DNA from 2 places in the Streptomyces sp. RPA4-2 genome. Region 1 is predicted to be linked to the other one. Evidence: predicted binding sites of a transcription regulator. Region 1 holds the regulator's gene; the other holds the start of a gene.

Region 1 (4,418 bases):
CCTCGCTGCCGAAGGACGAGGTCAACCGGATGCGCGAAGAGGCCGAGAAGTACGCGGAGGAGGACCACGCCCGCCGCGAGGCCGCCGAGACCCGCAACCAGGGCGAGCAGCTCGTCTACCAGACGGAGAAGTTCCTCAAGGACAACGAGGACAAGGTCCCCGGTGACGTCAAGACCGAGGTCGAGGCGTCCGTCGAGGAGCTGAAGGCCGCGCTCAAGGGCGAGGACACCGCCGAGATCCGTACGGCCACCGAGAAGGTCGCCGCCGTCTCGCAGAAGCTGGGCCAGGCCATGTACGCCGACGCCCAGGCCGCGCAGGCCGGCGGTGGCGCCGAGGGTGCCGCCGGTGCCGACGCCAGGGCCGACGACGACGTCGTGGACGCCGAGATCGTCGACGAGGACCGCAAGGACGGTGCCGCGTGACGGAGGAGACCCCGGGTTTCGAAGAGAAGCCTGACGTCCCCTCCGGCGCCACCCCTGACGACGCCGAGCCGAAGGACGCCCCCTCCGCGGAGGGGGCGTCCCCGGCCGGGGACGCATCAGCCGCAGCACAGACCGCCGGTCTGACGGCCCAGCTGGACCAGGTACGTACGGCGCTCGGTGAGCGCACCGCGGACCTCCAGCGGCTCCAGGCCGAGTACCAGAACTACCGCCGCCGGGTCGAGCGGGACCGGATCGCGGTCAAGGAGCTCGCCATCTCGAGCCTCCTGACCGAGCTCCTGCCCGTCCTCGACGACATCGGCCGCGCGCGGGAACACGGTGAACTGGTCGGCGGTTTCAAGTCGGTGGCCGAGTCGCTGGAGACCGTCGCGGCGAAGATGGGGCTTCAGCAGTTCGGCAAGGAGGGCGAGCCCTTCGACCCGATGATCCACGAGGCCCTGATGCACTCGTACGCGCCGGACGTCACGGAGACGACGTGCGTGGCGATTCTCCAGCCCGGGTATCGCTTCGGCGAGCGCACCATCCGCCCCGCGCGGGTGGCGGTCGCCGAGCCGCAGCCCGGCGCACAGTCCGTCAAGTCCGACGACACGACGGCTGAGGCGGCCGAGGACAAGGAGAACGGTGGCCCGGACGAGGGCTGACGTTGACACGATGAGGAAGGAGGGACGTCGGGGATGAGCACCAAGGACTTCATCGAGAAGGACTACTACAAGGTCCTCGGCGTCCCCAAGGACGCCACCGAGGCCGAGATCAAGAAGGCGTACCGGAAGCTCGCCCGCGAGTTCCACCCGGACGCCAACAAGGGCAACGCCAAGGCCGAGGAGCGCTTCAAGGAGATCTCCGAGGCGAACGACATCCTCGGGGACGCCAAGAAGCGCAAGGAGTACGACGAGGCACGCGCCCTCTTCGGCAACGGCGGCTTCCGTCCGGGGCCCGGAGCGGGCGGCGGCAACTTCAACTTCGACCTGGGCGACCTCTTCGGAGGCGGCGCCCAGGGCGGAGCGGGCGGCGGGGCCGGCGGCTTCGGCGGCGGCATAGGCGACGTCTTCGGGGGCCTGTTCAACCGCGGCGGCGCGGGCACCGGCACCCGGACCCAGCCCCGGCGCGGCCAGGACATCGACACCGAGGTGACGCTGAGCTTCACCGAGGCGGTGGACGGCGCGACGGTCCCGCTGCGGATGACGTCCCAGGCTCCCTGCAAGGCCTGTTCGGGAACCGGCGACAAGAACGGCACACCGCGTGTGTGCCCGACCTGTGTCGGCACCGGCCAGGTGGCGCGGGGCTCCGGTGGCGGGTTCTCGCTGACGGACCCCTGCCCGGACTGCAAGGGCCGCGGTCTGATCGCCGAGCACCCCTGCATGGAGTGCTCGGGCAGCGGTCGCGCCAAGTCGTCCCGCACGATGCAGGTCCGCATCCCGGCGGGCGTCACCGACTCGCAGCGGATCCGGCTGCGCGGCAAGGGCGGGCCCGGCGAACGGGGCGGCCCGGCCGGCGACCTGTACGTCACGGTCCATGTGGACGCCCACCCGGTCTTCGGCCGCAAGGGCGACAACCTCACCGTCGCCGTGCCCGTCACCTTCGCGGAGGCGGCCCTCGGCGGCGAGGTGCGGGTACCGACCCTGGGCGGCCCCCCGGTCACCCTGAAACTGCCCCCGGGCACGCCCAACGGCCGTACGATGCGGGCCCGCGGCAAGGGCGCGGTCCGCAAGGACGGCACCCGCGGCGACCTTCTCGTCACCGTCGAGGTCGCGGTCCCCACGGACGTGTCGGGCAAGGCGCGTGACGCCCTGGAGGCGTATCGCGAGGCAACCGCGGACGAGGACCCGCGTGCGGAGCTGTTCCAGGCCGCGAAGGGAGCATGAGCAGATGGACGGCCGTCGTCGAAACCCCTATGAACTGACCGAGGAGACCCCGGTCTACGTCATCTCGGTGGCGGCCCAGCTCTCCGGCCTGCACCCGCAGACCCTGCGCCAGTACGACCGCCTCGGCCTGGTCTCACCTGACCGCACGCCCGGGCGTGGCCGGCGCTACTCGGCCCGCGACATCGAACTGCTGCGCACCGTCCAGCAGTTGTCGCAGGACGAGGGCATCAACCTGGCCGGCATCAAACGCATCATCGAGCTGGAGAACCAGGTCGCCGCGCTCCAGTCCCGTGTCGTGGAACTGGAGTCGGCCCTGGACGGCGCGGCGGCGGCCATGCAGCAGCGTGAGGCCGCCGTGCACGCCTCCTACCGGCGGGACCTGGTCCCGTACCAGGAGGTCCAGCAGACGAGCGCGCTGGTGGTGTGGCGGCCGAAGCGGTCGCCGGAGTAGTTCCAGTTCGTCGAAGGGGCCGGGAGGTGGATCACCTCCCGGCCCCTTCGTGTGTCCGCGGCCGGGGGTCGCGCACGTCCCGCGAAGTGGCCTGCCGGGCGGGCGAGTTGTCCGCGGAGGCGCGGGGGAGCCCGACATCCGCGGGAGGGGGCCCGTGCGGCGCGATCGACGCGAAGGTGTTTGCCGGCGGGAACGGTGCGGCCGACGGCCTGTCTCCGGGCGGTGGTCACGTCCCGCCGGAGGCCGGTCGCGCGGGTGTTCGCCGAGAGGGGGCCGAATCGGCCAAGTCCGCACCCCGGACGCCGCGGTCCGTTTTCTTCGGTGTGCCCCACAAAGTGACGTTCACGTGCACTGCCGTTTGCGGGTGGGCGAGACATAAACGGTCATTGCGGCCGGAGTTGTGCGATGCGTGCGACAGCCGGGTTCATGAGTGACGCAGATCACTGCGGTCCTGGTGCGGGCCGTCCCGTCGTGTCGGGCCGGGCTCGCGCTCGCCCGTCCGGAGCTGCGGTGATACTCGGCCAACTTCAAGTCTCCAGGTCGGGGGCGGGGGTTGTCCGGCCCTGACGGGGTGTGTGGGAACGACGCGCGCCGCAGGTGTTACGTGGAAGTGGAGGTGCACGCTCTTCCCATCGTGTTCACTTGGGGAACACAGAACGCTGTTGCCATCTCGTTAAGTGGTTACTCCTTGACGCTGAGGTGATCGCCGCGTTGGCTTTCAGCCACCTGGGTCGCAATGCAGCTACCTCGCCCGGAAGGCACCTGATGTGAACACTCGTAACACCCGGCTTCGTCGTACGGCCATAGCCTTGGCCTCGTCCGCGATGGCCGTCTCACTCGCCGGCTGCGGGGTCGTGGACGGGATCGGCGGCAGCGACTCCAAGGCGAGCCCGACCAAGGGCGACGACATCAAGGTGGGTCTCCTTCTGCCCGAGAAGGGGAACACGCGTTACGAGAAGTTCGATCACCCGATCATCGAGGAGCAGGTCAAAAAGCTCACCAACGGCAAGGGCTCGGTGGTCTACGCCAACGCCGAGCAGAGCGCGAGCAAGCAGAACACCCAGCTCCAGCAGATGGTGGACGAAAAGGTCGACGTCCTCCTCGTGGACGCGGTCGACTCCAAGGCCATCGCGGGCGGTGTGCGCAAGGCCAAGGCCGCGGGTATCCCCGTCATCGCCTACGACCGCCTGGCGCAGGGTCCGATCGACGCGTACATCTCCTTCGACAACGAACTCGTCGGCGAGGTGCAGGCCAAGGAACTGCTGAAGGCGCTGGGCACCAACGCCGCCACGAAGCAGATCGTGATGATGAACGGCTCGCTCACCGACCCGAACGCGGCGCAGTTCAAGGCGGGCGCCATGTCCGTGCTCGACGGCAAGGTCGAGATCGCGCGGAGGTACGACACCAAGGACTGGGACCCGGCCAACGCCAAGTCCAACATGCTGGAGGCGATCTCGGCCGTCGGCGTCAACAACATCGCCGGTGTCTACTCCGCCAACGACGGCATCGCGGGCGCGGTCATCGACGCCATGAAGACCATGGGTGTCAGCAACGTGCCGCCGGTCACCGGCCAGGACGCCGAGCTCGACGCCGTGCAGCGGATCCTCGCGGGCGACCAGTACATGAGCGTCTACAAGTCGTACCCGCAGGAGGCCACCGCCGCCG
Region 2 (4,418 bases), 1.1 Mb from region 1:
CGCAGGCGCTCGCCAACGGATGAGCGCCCGGACAGGGGAACGCCCGGGCTCCCTCACGGGCCCGGGCCTTCCCCGTCCGGACGGACCGGCGGCGTCCGTCACGCCGCCACCGGCACCTCCGGGGTCGCACCGCTGGTCGCCGGGGTCAGCGCCAGCTCCAGCACCTGCCGGACGTCCGTCACGGCGTGCACGTCGAGCTTCTCCAGGACCTCCGCGGGGACGTCGTCCAGGTCGGGCTCGTTGCGCTTCGGGATCACGACCGTCGTCACCCCGGCCCGGTGGGCGGCCAGCAGCTTCTGCTTGACGCCGCCGATCGGCAGCACCCGGCCGGTCAGCGAGACCTCACCGGTCATCGCCACGTCCGTACGGACCGGCCGCCCGCTGAGCAGCGACGCGAGGGCCGTCGTCATGGTCACGCCCGCGCTCGGACCGTCCTTGGGGACGGCGCCCGCCGGGAAGTGGATGTGCACGCCCCGGTCCTTCAGATCGCCGACCGGCAGTTCCAGCTCGGCTCCGTGCGACCGCAGGAAGCTCAGCGCGATCTGCGCCGACTCCTTCATCACGTCACCCAGCTGACCGGTCAGGGTCAGACCCGCCGCGCCCGTCTCCGGGTCGGCGAGCGACGCCTCCACGTAGAGGACGTCACCGCCCGCGCCCGTGACGGCCAGACCGGTGGCGACACCGGGCACCGCGGTACGGCGCTCGGCCGGGTCCTGGGCCGACTCGGGCACGTGGTGCGGCCGTCCGAGCAACCCGCGCAGATCGGCGTCGGTCACCGTGAACGGCAGCTCCCGCTCGCCGAGTTCATGCTGCGCCGCGATCTTGCGGAGCAGCCGGGCGACGGCCCGCTCCAGGTTGCGGACGCCCGCTTCCCGGGTGTACTCCCCGGCGAGCTTGCGCAGCGCGCTCTCGTCGAGCGTGACCTCGTCCTTCGCCAGACCCGCCCGCTCCAGCTGCCGCTGCAGCAGGTGGTCACGGGCGATGACGACCTTCTCGTCCTCGGTGTACCCGTCGAGCCTGACCAGCTCCATACGGTCGAGCAGGGCCTCCGGGATGGCTTCGAGCACGTTGGCCGTCGCCAGGAACACCACGTCGCTCAGGTCGAGCTCGACCTCCAGGTAGTGGTCCCGGAAGGTGTGGTTCTGCGCGGGGTCGAGGACCTCCAGCAGGGCCGCGGCCGGGTCGCCCCGGAAGTCGGAGCCCACCTTGTCGATCTCGTCCAGCAGGACCACCGGGTTCATGGACCCGGCCTCCTTGATGGCGCGGACGATACGGCCGGGCAGGGCGCCGACGTAGGTACGCCGGTGGCCGCGGATCTCGGCCTCGTCCCGGACGCCGCCGAGGGCGACCCGGACGAACTTCCGGCCCATCGCGTGCGCGACGGACTCGCCGAGCGAGGTCTTGCCGACGCCGGGCGGTCCGACCAGCGCGAGCACGGCACCGCCGCGCCGCCCGCCGACCACGCCGAGCCCGCGCTCGGAACGCCGCTTGCGCACGGCGAGGTACTCGGTGATGCGTTCCTTCACGTCGTCGAGTCCGGCGTGCTCGGCGTCCAGGACGGCCTTGGCGCCCTGGATGTCGTACGCGCCGGTGTCGTCGGTCCGTTCGTTCCACGGCAGTTCCAGCACCGTGTCGAGCCAGGTGCGGATCCAGGAGCCCTCGGGCGACTGGTCACTGGACCGCTCCAGCTTGTCGACCTCCTTGAGGGCGGCCTCGCGGACCTTCTCGGGAAGGTCGGCGGCCTCGACGCGGGTCCGGTAGTCGTCCGACTCCTCGCCCTCCTTGGCGTCGCCGTTCAGCTCGCGCAGCTCCTTGCGGACCGCTTCCAGCTGGCGCCGCAGCAGGAACTCGCGCTGCTGCTTGTCGACGCCCTCCTGGACGTCCTTGGCGATGGACTCGGCGACGTCCTGCTCGGCGAGGTGCTCACGCAGCTGCTCGGTGGCGAGCTTCAGCCGGGCCACCGGGTCGGCGGTCTCCAGCAGCGTGACCTTCTGCTCGGTGCTCAGGAACGGGGAGTAACCGGAGTTGTCGGCGAGCGCGGACACGTCGTCGATGGCCTGTACGCGGTCCACGACCTGCCAGGCGGCGCGCTTGCGCAGCCAGCTGGTGGCGAGGGCCTTGTACTCCTTGACCAGTTCGGTGACATGACCGGGCAACGGGTCGGGCACGGTCTCGTCGACCTGGGTGCCCTCGACCCACAGTGCGGCACCGGGACCGGTCGTCCCGGCACCGATCTTCACGCGTCCACGGCCGCGGATCAGCGCGCCCGGGTCGCCGTCGGCCAGCCGGCCGACCTGCTCGACGGTGCCGAGCACACCGGTGCTCGGGTACGCCCCGTCGATGCGTGGCACCAGCAGCACCCGCGGCTTGCCGGGCTCCGACCGCGCGGCGGCCTGGGCAGCCTCCACCGCGGCACGCACATCGGCGTCGTTCAGGTCCAGCGGAACCACCATCCCGGGCAGCACGACCTCGTCGTCGAGCGGCAGCACGGGCAGGGTGAGCGATGTGGACGTCGAAGCCATGATCTTCCCTCCGGCAGTCAAGTTGAGCTACATCGACTCAATGCACGTGAGCCCCCGATTGTTCCCCCGGGCCTGTTCGCTCTGAGCGATCACTCGGCCACCCCCGGGGCTACGGGAATCCGCACAGGTCAGCGCGGTCCTCGACGCGCCGATGGGGCGGCCGGGAGTGCTCCCGGCCGGGGCTTACCGCAAGAACCCCCGCGCGCCGCGCCCTGTTCCCGCGGGGCTCCTGGGGGCGACGGTCAGGTCCTGGGCGGCGAGGGTGCCGGGCGCCTGGGCGGCCCGGACGGCGGGGTCGGCCGTGTCGCGGCCCCCGCGCCCGTCCGCGCCGGCCCGGTGCCGGCGCCGTATCAGCGGCCAGGTCGAGACCCCGACCGCCAGGGACAGCAGGTGTCCCCAGTCGGTCATCGGGTCCCGGAACGCGATCAGGTCGCCGGCCAGCACCCCCGCGAAGCCGATCAGCAGCGGCCAGCGCAGCCACGGCGTCAGCAGCCCGGCGAGGGCACCGACGCTCGCGGCGACACCGAAGCTGATGCCGTAGTCGAGACGGTGCAGGGAACTGCCGGGAAGGTGTCCGGCCAGCACCGACAGGCCGACGGGCACCTCGGTGGCCAGCGTGGCCACGACATGGCCGAGCAGGAAGACACCCGCCGCCCGCAGTCCGCCTATGCGCCGCTCCAGCGCGGTCAGTACGAGCACGAACCCGGCCGCGTACATCGACGCGACCCCGCCCGCGATCCACAGCGCGCTGGCCAGCAGCACCAGCACCGGATGGCGCGCGAGGTGCGCCACGTCCGTGCTGGAGCCCTGCTGGAGGGCGTGGACGAGGGAGGGGGCCGCGTGGTCCGCGGTCACCGACACGACGGCGAGGACCGCCGCGTACCCGAAGGTGAAGGGCGTGCCGGTGGGGGTGGGGAGCAGCCGCCAGGGCCGCAGCGCGCTTGTCCGGGCGCGGGCGAGGGCACGGGTGCGGGCGCGAGAGGCGGGCGGGCGGGGTGCGGATGTCTCCGTGACCGCGTCGCCGCGCTGTCGCGGCATGCCGTCCAGCACGGACGTGCCGGCTTCCGCGTTCTCGGGCGTGGCGTCCGACGGGGAGGTGGTGGCCGCCGCGGTCGTGCTCCGGTCCAAGGTGGAGGGCTCCTTCCGTCCCCACCCACCCTTGGGTGTCCCACGCGCCACTGTCTATGACCGACGCCACCCGCGGGGGGATTCACAGCAAGCCCGCATCCGCGTATGCGGTCCATATGTAGGGAGGACCCCGCGCCCGGGGATCGTTCCCGCCGCGCGTCCGGGCGGACTGCCAGGATGGGAGCCATGACGGCTCCGTACGACACCCCCGTAGTCATCGACCGCAGGGAAGGCCCGTACGGCGAGGTCGTGTTGCGGCGCCACGGCGCACTGCTGCAGATCATCGCCAACGGATGCTTCCTGATGGACACCTCGGACGGCCGCTCGGAGCGGCTGCTCGTCGACGCCGCGTACGACGCCCTCGACGGACGCCCGGAGCCGGACCTCCTGATCGGCGGACTCGGCGTCGGGTTCTCGCTCGCCCACGCGGCGGCGGACCGGCGCTGGGGGCGCATCAGCGTCGTCGAACGCGAGCGGGCCATCGTCGACTGGCACCGTGACGGTCCGCTGGCCGGGCTCTCCGCGCGGGCGTTCGCCGATCCGCGCACCGAGATCGTGGAGGCCGATCTGTCCACTCACCTACGTGAGACATCCGCCACGTACGACGCGCTCTGCCTGGACATCGACAACGGCCCCGACTGGACCGTCACGGAGGACAACGACAGCCTGTACGGACCGGCCGGACTCGCGGACTGCGCGCGGGTGTTGAGGCCCGGCGGAGTGCTCGCCGTATGGTCCGCCCGGCCCTCTCCGGAATTTGAAGGAAGC

The links. Region 1 encodes HspR, which represses chaperone genes until heat shock. Its sites were predicted from a motif close to TTGAGNNNNNNNNNCTCAA; they were not measured.
Region 2: the regulator HspR is predicted to act here: its motif matches at 2,545-2,563, upstream of lon (endopeptidase La).

What each region holds. Positions count from the first base shown of each region.
Region 1 covers NZ_CP050975.2:4,966,817-4,971,234, forward strand. Annotated here, with positions in the region: gene dnaK (molecular chaperone DnaK) at 1-422, shown strand, start outside; gene grpE (nucleotide exchange factor GrpE) at 419-1,081, shown strand; gene dnaJ (molecular chaperone DnaJ) at 1,115-2,302, shown strand; gene HEP85_RS21730 (heat shock protein transcriptional repressor HspR) at 2,307-2,753, shown strand; gene HEP85_RS21735 (substrate-binding domain-containing protein) at 3,578-4,418, shown strand, end outside.
Region 2 covers NZ_CP050975.2:6,062,525-6,066,942, reverse strand. Annotated here, with positions in the region: gene lon (endopeptidase La) at 99-2,522, opposite strand; gene HEP85_RS26695 (rhomboid-like protein) at 2,706-3,650, opposite strand; gene HEP85_RS26690 (spermidine synthase) at 3,837-4,418, shown strand, end outside.